Regions from separate parts of the Streptomyces sp. NPDC096205 genome, predicted to be linked through region 3. Evidence: riboswitches for the same ligand, from Rfam matches in the RefSeq annotation. Region 3 holds a riboswitch; each other region holds the start of a gene.
What was found. Region 3 has a riboswitch for cobalamin ahead of ACIQ6Y_RS25815 (ribonucleoside-diphosphate reductase subunit alpha). Riboswitches for the same ligand answer to the same signal wherever they lie in the genome.
Positions count from the first base shown of each region.

Region 1: it holds a riboswitch for cobalamin, as region 3 does, so the genes downstream of both, ACIQ6Y_RS38745 (energy-coupling factor ABC transporter permease) here and ACIQ6Y_RS25815 (ribonucleoside-diphosphate reductase subunit alpha) in region 3, are expected to answer to the same signal.
Region 2: it holds a riboswitch for cobalamin, as region 3 does, so the genes downstream of both, ACIQ6Y_RS06710 (cobalamin biosynthesis protein) here and ACIQ6Y_RS25815 (ribonucleoside-diphosphate reductase subunit alpha) in region 3, are expected to answer to the same signal.

Region 1 is NZ_JBIWFS010000015.1:30,232-34,293, reverse strand. Features, by position in the region: gene ACIQ6Y_RS38760 (energy-coupling factor ABC transporter ATP-binding protein) at 1-115, opposite strand, end outside; gene cbiQ (cobalt ECF transporter T component CbiQ) at 124-873, opposite strand; gene ACIQ6Y_RS38750 (energy-coupling factor ABC transporter substrate-binding protein) at 881-1,255, opposite strand; gene ACIQ6Y_RS38745 (energy-coupling factor ABC transporter permease) at 1,252-1,941, opposite strand; cobalamin riboswitch at 1,971-2,154, opposite strand; gene ACIQ6Y_RS38740 (GntR family transcriptional regulator) at 2,290-2,991, opposite strand; gene ACIQ6Y_RS38735 (proline racemase family protein) at 3,070-4,062, opposite strand, start outside.
Region 2 is NZ_JBIWFS010000002.1:60,113-64,174, reverse strand. Features, by position in the region: gene cobN (cobaltochelatase subunit CobN) at 1-79, opposite strand, end outside; gene ACIQ6Y_RS06715 (cobyric acid synthase) at 76-1,584, opposite strand; gene ACIQ6Y_RS06710 (cobalamin biosynthesis protein) at 1,599-2,564, opposite strand; cobalamin riboswitch at 2,665-2,808, opposite strand; gene ACIQ6Y_RS06705 (trypsin-like peptidase domain-containing protein) at 2,999-4,062, shown strand, end outside.
Region 3 is NZ_JBIWFS010000007.1:206,289-210,350, forward strand. Features, by position in the region: gene ACIQ6Y_RS25810 (RNA-guided endonuclease InsQ/TnpB family protein) at 1-823, opposite strand, end outside; cobalamin riboswitch at 986-1,135, shown strand; gene ACIQ6Y_RS25815 (ribonucleoside-diphosphate reductase subunit alpha) at 1,257-3,620, shown strand; gene ACIQ6Y_RS25820 (ribonucleotide-diphosphate reductase subunit beta) at 3,620-4,062, shown strand, end outside.

The DNA.
Region 1 (4,062 bases), on a different contig from region 3:
GCAGCGCCAGGGCGCGGCCCTCGCGCACGGCGAAGTCCAGGCCGTCGAGGACATCGGGGCCGTCCTCGTAGGCGAAGGACACCCCGTGCAGGGCGACGACAGGGGGCTCGGTCACGGCCTCGCTCACGGCAGGACCCTTTCCAGGACGAAGGTGAGGACGGTGACGGCGGTGAGCAGCCCGACGGCGCCGGCCGTGAAGGGGACGGACACGCGGGCCTCGGGCACCAGCACGCGCAGGGTGCCGTCGTAGCCGCGCCCGGCGAGCCCCGACTGGAGCCGGGCCGCCCGGTCGAAGGAGCGGACGAACGCGGTGGCGCCGAGCCCGGCCAGCGAACGCCAGGTCGCGGCCCGCGTGGTGTGCCCGAGCCGCGCCGCCTGCGCCTCACGGATGCGCCGTACGGAGTCCAGCAGCAGGAAGCTCATCCGGTACGTCACCATCGCCACGTCCACCACGGGCGCCGGCACCCCGGCCCGCACCAGGCGCGGCAGCAGGTCGGACATGGGTGTGGTGAACGCGAACAGCAGGACGCCGAGCGAGGCCGCCGAGGTGCGCAGCATCAGCTCCCCGGCCCGCACGGCACCCCCGTCGGCCAGGGAGAGCCAGCCGTCCGGCCCCCCGACCTGCACCAGCAGGGTGACCGCGCCGCTCGCGCAGAAGCCGAGCGGCACCCGGTACGCACGCCACAGCCGCAGGCCCGGCACACCCGCCGGCCCCAGCAGCACGGCCAGCGCCGTGACCAGGACGAGGGCCGCGCCCGGCCAGGGCGGCAGGGAGATCGCCAGCACGGTCAGACCCAGGCCGAGCACGGCCTTGTCCACGGGATGGCGGTGGCGCCAGCGGCTGCTGTGCGCCGCCACGTCGATGGGCAGCACGCGCGCGTCAGCCCTGCCCGGCGCCGGCGCGGCTGTCGTCGGCGGGGACGTCCCCGCGCTCGGCCTCCAGCCCCGCGCGCGCCCGCTCCTCACCCTGCCGGCGGCCGCGGCGCAGCCCGAAGTAGTAGGCGAGGACGCCCGCGCCGAGAGCCGCCTGGAGGGCGAACAGCGCCGACTCGATCTCGCCGGACGGCGGCTCGTACAGCGGGGAGAACCAGGGCTCGTAGTCCGGGTCGATCTCGGTGATCGCCGTCTCCGCCTCGGAGTCGGAACCGGTGAACGGTTCCTTCTTGTGGTCGCCCAGGCCGAGCGCCAGCGGGAGCACCGCGAGCGCGGCGACGAGGGCCAGCAGCACCAGGTTGATCTTGGTGTTCCGCTTCATCGGGCCACCGCCTCGCTCTTCGGCCCCGTCACCAGCACACCGAGCCGGGTCAGCTCGCCCTTGCTGGACTGCGAGAGCAGCCGCATCACCAGGACCGTCAGCAGGCCCTCGCTGACCGCGAGCGGGATCTGGGTGACGGCGAAGATGGAGCCGAACTTGCCGAGCGCGCCCAGGAAACCGCTGCTCGGGTCGGGGAAGGCGAGCGCGAGCTGCACACTGGTCACGCAGTACGTGGCCAGGTCCGCGAGGAACGCCCCGAAGAACACCGCGACCATCAGCGGCGCGTCGTAGCGGCGCAGCAGCCGATACACGCCGTAGCCCACCCAGGGGCCGGCGATGGCCATCGAGAACACGTTGGCGCCGAGCGTGGTCAGACCGCCGTGCGCGAGCAGCAGGGCCTGGAACAGCAGGGTGATGGTGCCCAGCACCGCCATGATCGGCGGCCGGAACAGGATGGCGCCCAGGCCCGTTCCGGTGGGGTGGGAGCAACTCCCCGTCACCGAGGGCAGCTTGAGCGCGGACAGGACGAACGTGAAGGCACCGGAGGCGCCGAGGAGCAGGGTGCTCTCGGGGTGCTCCTTGACCTCACGGGTGAGTGAGCGCACTCCGTGGACGACAAAGGGGGCGGACGCGACGCCCCAGGCGATCGCGTGCGCCGGAGGAAGAAAACCCTCGGCTATGTGCATGGCCCGGCAGACCCTCTCCAGCACCTCGTGGATGGTTGACATGCCTTGGCCGGTCTCCTGGCTGACGGGTACCACCGCCCGAACTCCGCCTTCCCGGGTCCGAGGACCCAGTGGCTGCCCGTGAGGGCCGGAGCCGGACTTCCCGATCACAGTGGCGAGGGCCGCACCGGTTTCGCACCGGATTTCCCGTTCACCAAGGCGTGGTGACACTAGTGCCCGGAACGCGACGGTGACAAGCGGCCCTCGGGGGCGCACAAGACCGCCAACAGGCTTCCGCCGTGCCACCCCTGTGCCCCGGCGCACCCCGGGAGGGACGCCTCGTGATCATCATCACTGCGCCCCGGCTGTTCACACGGCCTTCGCGGCCTTCGCGGCATTCCCGGCCTTCTGCTCGCCCTCCGCCCACAGCGAGCGGACATGTCCGAGATGGCGGCTCATGCAGCGCTCGGCGCCCTCCGCGTCCCCGGCCACCATCAGGTCGAGCAGCTCGATGTGCTCCTCGGCCGACGGGATGAGCCGGTCGCTCGCGTCCAGCGCGGTGAGCCCGTACAGCCGGGACCGCTTGCGCAGGTCGCCCACGGTCTCGACCAGGCGGTCGTTGCCGCCCAGGGCGAGCAGCGAGAGGTGGAACCGCCGGTCGGCCTCCAGATAGCCGATCAGGTCGTGCTCGCGGGCCGCCGCGACGATCTCCTCGGCGACCGGCCGCAGCGCCTGAAGCTCCGCACGGGAGGCGCTGCGGGTGATCCGGCCGATCATCGGGACCTCGATGAGCATGCGGATCTCGCTGTACTGGTCGAGGTCCCGCTCGTCGACCTCGGTGACCCGGAACCCCTTGTTGCGCACCGGCTCGACCAGCCCCTCGCGGGCGAGGTCCAGCATGGCCTCGCGCACGGGCGTCGCGGAGATGCCGAAGTCCTCCGCGAGCCCGGGCGCCGAGTACACCTGCCCCGGCTTGAGTTCGCCGGAGATCAGCGCGGCACGCAGTGCGTGGGCGACCTGGTCGCGCAGCCGCTCGCGGGTGGTGGCGAGGTTGCGTTGGAGGTGCCCCATGGTGTTCCCTTCGTGCCGCTGCGGATCACCAGAGTACAATGTCACGTTGTTTTCGCCGCCGTCGTACGGCAGTTGCCCTCAGAGGAGAAACCCGCCGGGGAACGGGTCGTCGGGGTCGAGGAAGTACTGCGCCGTACCCGTGATCCAGGCCCGCCCCGTGATCCGCGGCACCACCGCCGGCACCCCGCCCACCTCCGTCTCCTCCACCAGCCGCCCGGTGAACTCCGTACCGATGAACGACTCGTTGACGAAGTCCCGGTGCAACGGCAGCTCCCCGCGCGCGTGCAGCTGCGCCATCCGCGCCGACGTACCGGTGCCGCAGGGCGAGCGGTCGAACCAGCCGGGGTGGATGGCCATCGCGTGCCGCGAACGCCGCGCGTCGGAGCCGGGGGCCGCGAGATACACGTGCTTGAGCCCGGCGATCTCCGGCTGCGCCGGATGCACGGGCCGGTCCGGCGAGGCGTTCACCGCCTCCATGACCGCCAGCCCCGCTGCCAGCAGTTCCTCCTTCCGTGCTCGCTCGAACGGCAGCCCCAGCGCCTCCAGTTCCACGAAGGCGTAGAAGTTCCCGCCGTACGCGAGGTCGTAGGTCACCGAGCCGTACCCGGGCACCTCCACCTTGCGGTCGAGACCGACACAGAAGGACGGCACATTGGTGAGGGTGACCGCCTTCGCGGCCCCGTCCTCGACCTGTACGTCCACACTGACCAGCCCCGCCGGAGTGTCCAGCCGTACGGTGGTGACGGGCTCGGTGACCTGCACCATGCCGGTCTCCACCAGCACGGTCGCGACCCCGATCGTGCCGTGCCCGCACATCGGCAGCAGGCCGGACACCTCGATGTACAGCACCCCGTAGTCGGCGTCCGGCCGGGTGGGCGGCTGCAGGATCGCCCCGCTCATCGCGGCGTGCCCGCGCGGCTCGTACATCAGCAGGGTGCGCAGGTGATCCAGATGCTCGGCGAAGTGGCGGCGCCGCTCGGCCATGGTGGCGCCGGGCACCACCCCGACACCGCCGGTGATGACACGGGTGGGCATGCCCTCGGTGTGCGAGTCGACGGCGTGGAAGACATG
Region 2 (4,062 bases), on a different contig from region 3:
CGATCCGGTACGGCGCTCCCGAGGCACGGGCCGCCAGCAGATCCGTGTCGGCGGTCGACAACAACAACACTGTGCTCATGCGGGTGCTCCCGGTGGAATGAAAGGCAGTCCTTGTGGCGCGCCGGACTCGATGAGCCGCCACAGCGCGTCGGTGTCCGCGTGCTGTTCGATCAGGTCGCCGAGCCGGTCGAGCTGCTCCTCGCGCAGCGCGGCGAAGGAGGTGTCGGGCGCCGGCACGAAGCGGCGGCCCGCGGCGGCGGCGACCTCGCGCAGGAAGGCGCGCCGGAAGCCGTCGGACTCCAGCGAGCCGTGCCAGTGCGTGCCCCAGGTCTGGCCGACGCGGCAGCCGTCCAGGAAGGGCTCACCCGAGAGGACGGTGGCCACGCCGTGGTGGATCTCGTACCCCTCGACCGGTTCGCCGAGTGCCTCGCCGACCGGCCGGGTGAGGGTCTTCTCGCGGGCGAACCGCACCCTGACGGGGAGGACCCCGAGGCCGTCCACGTGACCGCGACGGCTCTCGACCTCGTCCTCGATGTGCTCGCCGAGGACCTGGAAACCGCCGCAGATGCCGAGGATCGGCCGCTGTTCGGCAGCCCTGCGGACGAGGGCGTCCGCAAGGCCCCGCTCGCGCAGCCACTCCAGCGCCCGTACGGTGCCCCGGGTGCCGGGGACGACGACCAGGTCCGCGTCGGCCAGCTCCTCCGGCCGGTCCACGAACCGCACCACGACGCCCGGTTCGGCGGCGAGCGCGTCCACGTCCGTGAAGTTGGACATCAGCGGGATCGCGCACACCGCGACGCGCAGGACGTCCTCGCCGTGCGGCGGGGCCACGTTCGACTCCCGGACCGTCCCGCGCAGGGACACCCGCAGCCCGTCCTCCTCGTCGATGCCGAGGCCGTGCTGGAAGGGCAGGACTCCGTAGGTGGGGCGCCCGGTGAGGCCGAGCAGCATGTCCAGGCCCGGCTCCAGCAGGGAGACATCGCCCCGGAACTTGTTGACGAGGAACCCCGCGACGAGCTTCTGGTCCTCGGGGGAGAGCAGAGCCACCGTTCCGAAGAAGGACGCGAAGACGCCCCCGCGGTCGATGTCGCCGACGACAAGCACCGGGAGCCCGGCATTGCGGGCGATCCCCATGTTCACGATGTCCGTCCGGCGCAGATTGATCTCGGCCGGACTGCCCGCACCCTCGCAGATCACCGCGTCATACGTGCCCCGCAACTCGGTGAGACACTCCAGCACCGTGCCGAGCAACTGCTGCTGCCGTCCGCCGTGATAGCCGCGCGCACTCAGCTCGCCGACCGGCTTGCCCAGCAGCACGACCTGGCTGCTCTGCTCGCCACCGGGCTTGAGCAGCACGGGGTTCATCAGCGCGGTGGGCTCCACGCGGCAGGCCTGGGCCTGCATGGCCTGCGCCCGGCCGATCTCGGCGCCTTCGCGCGTGACGAAGGAATTGAGGGACATGTTCTGCGCCTTGAAGGGCGCGACCTTGACCCCCTGCCGCACCAGCCATCGGCAGATCCCGGCCGTGACGACGCTCTTGCCCGCGTCGGACGTGGTGCCGGCGACGAGGAGACCCCCGCCCATGCTCTTGCCCCAGCTCATGTTCTTCCGCCCCCACTCATGCTGTTGCGCCCCTTCACGACCAGGCGCCCGGCGACTCCCACGCCGAGCGCGAGCCAGCCGACCCGGCGGGAGAGCCGTACCGCCCGGCCGATGTCGGTGACGGCGACGGCGCGTCCCGTCGCCCCGTTCAGCACGGGCCGGTGCTCGACCCGGCCGCCGTAGGAGAGCGTGCCGCCGAGCCGCACGCCGAGGGCGCCCGCGAAGGAGGCCTCCACGGGCCCGGCGTTGGGGCTCGGGTGCCGGCCGGCGTCGGCCCGCCAGGCGCGTACGGCACCGCGCGGATCGGGTCCCGCGGCCGCGGCGAGTACGGCGGTCAGCCGCGCGCCCGGCCAGCCGGCGAGGTCGTCCAGGCGGGCGGAGGCCCACCCGAAGCGGCGGTAGCGGGGCGACTTGTGACCCACCATCGCGTCGAGGGTGTTGACCGCCCGGAAGCCGAGCAGCCCCGGCACCCCGCCGAGCGCGCCCCACACCAGCGCGCCGACGACCGCGTCGGAGGTGTTCTCGGCGACCGACTCCACGACGGCACGGGCGATCCCGTCGGCGTCCAGCGCCTGCGGGTCGCGCCCGCACAGGTGCGGCAGCCGGGCCCGCGCGCCCTCGATGTCGCCCTCCTGGAGCGACTGCCCGATGGCGCGGGCCTCGCGTGCGAGCGAAGTACCGCCGACGACGGCCCAGGTGGCGGCGCCGGTCAGCGCGACGGAGGCGGCGGGGGAGCGGCGTACGGCACGGGCGGCCGCGGCGCCCAGGGCGACCGTGCCGCCGACGCACACGGCGGTGTGCAGGGCGCCCCGGCCGCGGTGGTCGCGCCACAGCCTCCGTTCCACGGCACCCGCGGCGCGGCCGAACGCGGCGACCGGATGCCCGCGGCGCGGATCGCCGAGCAGGAGGTCACCGAGAAGGCCGGCGGCGGCGCCGTACGCGAACACGCGATCGGCACGCATCGGGCTCAGCCGGCCGGACAGGCGGGCAGGGCAGGGATGGTGAACCGTGTTGGGCAGCCGCGCATGGCGATATGTCCTCACTCAGGGTGTCCGCGCCCTGGTTCGACGAGACCGGCGGTGAGAGTTCCTGGCTCCCGGGGAATGGCTACCCCGGTGACAGTGGCGGGACCGCGCCGGATTCGCACCGGCTTCCTCTCCTGCCGCCGTAGATGGCTCCGGCAGTCCACCACGGCCCGCGAACACCCGTCAACTCGCTGTTGACCTGCGAGGCTGGAGTGTGCCGAGGCCCACACCGCTACCACGCCGGCCCGCCCGCGAGGACCGACTCGGGCGGAAATGCGCTCTGCCGGGCGGCAATCCGCGCCACCGCTTGTGACGCTCCGTCAGTACCGACTGCAATACGTCGGACGGGCGAGACGAAAGGTGCGTACGCAGTGACCGGTGACCGCTTTCCCGAGGCACTCGGCCCCGCGGTGGCCCGGGTGCGGGACGCCGACGGCACGGCGGTCGGCACGGGCTTCCTGCTCGCGCCGGGCCTGGTGGCCACCTGCGCCCACGTGGTGGCGCAGGCCCTGCGCGTCGACGGCCGGGACGCGACGGTCCCCACGGCGTCGCTGACCGTGGAGTTCCCTCTGCAACGGGGCGGCACGGTCCACCGGGCGTCCGTGTCGGCGTGGCGCCCGGTCACGGCGGACGGATCGGGGGACGTGGCGCTGCTGCGGTTGCTGCCGGGGGAGGGGCGGTCCTCGGGGGAGCCCTCAGGGGAGCTGTCCGGGAAGCCCTCAGGGGAGGTCTCAGGGGAGCCCTCAGGAGAGGTTCCAGGGGAGCCCCGCGGGGAGCTGTCCGGGAAGCTCTCGCGGGAGCCCTCCGGGGAGCCCTCGGCAGAACTCTCCGGGGAGCCTTCCGCACAGCCCTCTGCAGAGCCCTTCGGCGGTCCCGTCCCCCTCGCCGGGGTCGGCGATGTGTGGGACCACCGCTTCCGCATCCTCGCCTTCCCCGCCGCCGCCGAGCACGGCGCGTGGATCGGCGGGCGGCTGCGCGGAGCCGTGGGGCACGGCTGGATCTCGATGGAGGCCGAGGGGACGGCGCACCGCATCACCCCGGGGTGCAGCGGGGCCCCGGTGTGGGACGAGGAGGTCGGCGCCGTCGTAGGCATGACGGTCGCGGCGGACCGCGGTCCCGCGGCCGTCACCTCCTACCTCATCCCCGCCGCCACGCTCCTCGACCTCCAACCGGGCCTGCGCCGCTGCCCCTACCGCGGCCTGGACGCCTTCCGCGAGGAGGACGCCGAGCACTTCTTCGGCCGCGAGGAGGAGACGGACCGGCTGGTCGACGCGGTGGAACGCCACCTGGTCGTCCCCGTCGTGGGCCCGTCCGGCAGCGGCAAGACCTCCCTCGTCCGTGCGGGCGTCCTGCCCCGCCTGCGCGCCGACGGCCATACGGTGTCCGAGATCCGGCCCCTGCCCGGCACCCGAGCCTCGCTCACTCTGGCGCGGGC
Region 3 (4,062 bases):
CGATCCCGCGACCGGTGCGTTCCGCCTCGGCCACCACATGCTTCGCGATCTTGTGGTTGATGTCCTTCGCCCGCCGGGCCTCCTTGCGGCGCCGCTTCTTCAGCCGACGCTTGGCGGACGGGGTGTTCTTCTTCTCGAGCTTGGTGCGCAGCGTCCGTTCCCGCACCCGGATCCGGTTGAGTTCGCGTCCGGCCAGGATCTCGCCGTCGGACGTGGTGGCGATGTTCACAATGCCCAGGTCGATGCCGAGGAAGTCCACCGGCGCGGTGTTCAGTGGGGCTTCTGAAACCTCGCAGGTGGCCAGCAGGAACCACATCCCGTCCCGCCACACGAGGTCGGACTCACCCCTGCGGTACAGCGCCAGCGTGACCAACTGCTCCGGCGAGGCGGTGAACACCACGTCCTTGATCCGCCCGACCGTTGTCCAGATCGACACCCTCCGCTCGGTGATCTGCCAGGACAGCATCCGGTCGTCGTAGGGCTGCGCGCTGCCGGCCCGGAAGGCGACCGGCTTCCCGGTGGCCTTCCGGTACCGCCTCGTGCCGGGCCTGCCCAGGTTCCCGGCCTTCAGGTTCGCCTTCAGCGCGGCGTACGCGTCGCAGGTCTTCTTGATCACGTGCTGGGCCGCCTGGGCTCCGAGGTTCCACCGTGCCCTGATCTCGCGGTAGGTGTGCTCGCGCAGCGCGAAGGTCCGCTGCACGCCTTTGTCGAACGCGAACTCGCTGGCCCAGCTGGCCGCCTCGTTGCAGGCGCGCAGGGTCGCCTCAAGTGCCGCCGCTTGCCCAGGCGTCGGCAGCAGCCTGATCTGCGTTACCAACTTCACGGTCATTCAAAGTAGACACATGCACGACGGGACGCAGTTCATTCGAGATCGATCACCCGATCGAGCGACCCATCGGCAAACAGCTCCCCGTTCGGGCTTTTCGCCAGACAGCGGACTGCATCGCACCTGACACGCTATGAAGTCATGCCGACACAACATATAGGGGCGTCACCCGCACCCGGCACAAGATGTATGCTCATGCTCGCTGTCGTCGCAGGGGAATCCGGTGCGAATCCGGAACTGTCCCGCAACGGTGTACTTATGCATGCATAAGCGTCAGTCCGAGGACCTGCCGACAGTGGCACCGGCCGACCGGTCGGGTGCCCCGACGTCCGGGCCTCGTGGAATGGGCCGGTGGACGCGACGCCGCGTGCGCTCGTGTGCTGCCGTACCCCTCGCGAAGGCCCCGTGCCGAGCGAGGGAGAGCCTCCACGTGACCATCGCGCCAGCAGACCCGGCTTCAGCCGTCCCGACCGACGAGGACGCCCCGGGAACGGCCTTGCTGCGGACCCTGACCGAGCTGACCGCCGACCTGCCCGACGCCGACCCCGGCCGAGTGGCCGCCGCCGCGCTGCGGGGCCGTTCCGCCCGGGCCGACGAGGCGGAGCTGCGCGAGCTGGCCACCGAGGCGGCGGCCGGGCTGATCTCCGAGGACCCGGCCTACTCCAGGCTGGCCGCGCGACTGCTGACGATCTCCATCGCCGCCGAGGCCGCCTCGCAGGGTGTCACCTCCTTCACCGAGTCCGTCGCCGTCGGGCACCGTGAGGGGCTCATCGCGGACCGGACCGCGGAGTTCGTGCGCGTGCACGCCGAGCGGCTCGACGCGCTGGTCGACCGCGCCGCCGACGACCGCTTCGGCTACTTCGGCCTGCGCACCCTGCACAGCCGCTACCTGCTGCGGCACCCGATCACCCGCAAGGTCGTCGAGACGCCCCAGCACTTCCTGCTGCGGGTCGCCTCCGGCCTCGCCGAGGACGACACGGTCCGCTCCGTCGACGAAGTCGCCGCGCTCTACGGGCTCATGAGCCGCCTCGACTACCTGCCCTCCTCCCCCACGCTCTTCAACTCCGGCACACGGCACCCCCAGATGTCGTCCTGCTACCTCCTGGACTCCCCCCTGGACGAGCTGGACTCCATCTACGACCGCTACCACCAGGTCGCCCGCCTGTCGAAGCACGCCGGCGGCATCGGGCTGTCGTACTCCCGCATCCGCTCGCGGGGTTCGCTGATCCGCGGCACCAACGGCCACTCCAACGGCATCGTGCCGTTCCTGAAGACCCTCGACGCCTCGGTCGCCGCCGTGAACCAGGGCGGCCGCCGCAAGGGCGCCGCCGCGGTCTACCTGGAGACCTGGCACTCCGACATCGAGGAGTTCCTGGAGCTGCGCGACAACACCGGCGAGGACGCCCGCCGTACGCACAACCTGAACCTCGCGCACTGGATCCCGGACGAGTTCATGCGCCGGGTCAACGCCGACGAGCAGTGGAGCCTGTTCTCGCCCGCCGACGTGCCCGAGCTGGTCGACCTGTGGGGCGAGGAGTTCGAAGCGGCGTACCGCAAGGCGGAAGAGCAGGGCCTCGCGAAGAAGACCATCGCCGCCCGTGACCTCTACGGCCGCATGATGCGCACCCTCGCGCAGACCGGCAACGGCTGGATGACCTTCAAGGACGCCGCCAACCGCACCGCCAACCAGACGGCCCTGCCGGGCCACGTCGTGCACTCCTCCAACCTCTGCACGGAGATCCTGGAGGTCACCGACGACGGCGAGACGGCGGTGTGCAACCTGGGTTCGGTGAACCTGGGGGCGTTCGTCGACAAGACGACCGGGGACATCGACTGGGAGCGGCTGGACGCCACCGTCCGCACGGCCGTCACCTTCCTCGACCGGGTCGTCGACATCAACTTCTACCCGACCGAGCAGGCGGGCCGCTCCAACGCCAAGTGGCGCCCGGTGGGCCTCGGCGCGATGGGCCTGCAGGACGTCTTCTTCAAGCTGCGGCTCCCGTTCGACTCGCCCGAGGCGCGCGCACTGTCCACCCGGATCGCCGAGCGGATCATGCTCGCCGCGTACGAGGCGTCCGCCGACCTCGCCGAGCGCAACGGCCCGCTGCCGGCCTGGGAGAAGACCCGTACCGCGCAGGGCGTGCTGCACCCCGACCACTACGACGTGGAGCTGACCTGGCCGGAGCGCTGGGCGGCGCTGCGGTCCCGTATCGCCGAGGTCGGCATGCGCAACAGCCTGCTCCTCGCCATCGCGCCGACCGCGACCATCGCCTCCATCGCGGGCGTGTACGAGTGCATCGAGCCGCAGGTGTCCAACCTGTTCAAGCGCGAGACGCTGTCGGGCGAGTTCCTCCAGGTCAACTCCTACCTGGTGCAGGACCTCAAGGACCTCGGCGTGTGGGACGCCCGCACGCGGGAGGCGCTGCGGGACTCCAACGGCTCGGTGCAGGGCTTCGCGTGGATTCCCGAGGAGGTCCGGGCGCTGTACCGCACGGCGTGGGAGATCCCGCAGCGCGGCCTGATCGACATGGCGGCGGCGCGTACGCCGTTCCTGGACCAGGCCCAGTCCCTGAACCTCTTCCTGGAGACGCCGACCATCGGCAAGCTCTCCTCGATGTACGCGTACGCCTGGAAGTCCGGGCTGAAGACGACGTACTACCTGCGCTCGCGCCCGGCGACGAGGATCGCCCGCGCGGCACAGGCGCAAGCCCCCATCCCCGTCCAGCAGGCCGCCGACCCCGACGCCGTCGCCTGCTCCCTTGAGAACCCCGAGTCCTGCGAGGCCTGCCAGTGATGTCCGAACGCAACACCAATCTCCTCGACCCGGGCTTCGAGCTGACCCTGCGCCCCATGCGCTACCCCGACTTCTACGAGCGCTACCGGGACGCCATCAAGAACACCTGGACCGTCGAGGAGGTCGACCTCCACTCGGACGTCGCCGACCTGGCGAAGCTGACGCCGGCCGAGCAGCATCTGATCGGCCGTCTGGTCGCGTTCTTCGCGACGGGCGACTCGATCGTGGCGAACAACCTGGTGCTGACGCTGTACAAGCACATCAACTCCCCCGAGGCGCGGCTGTACCTCAGCCGGCAGCTCTTCGAGGAAGCGGTCCACGTCCAGTTCTATCTGACGCTCCTGGACACCTACCTGCCCGACCCGGAGGACCGTGCGGCCGCCTTCGACGCGGTGGAGAACATCCCCTCCATCCGCGAGAAGGCCGGCTTCTGCTTCAAGTG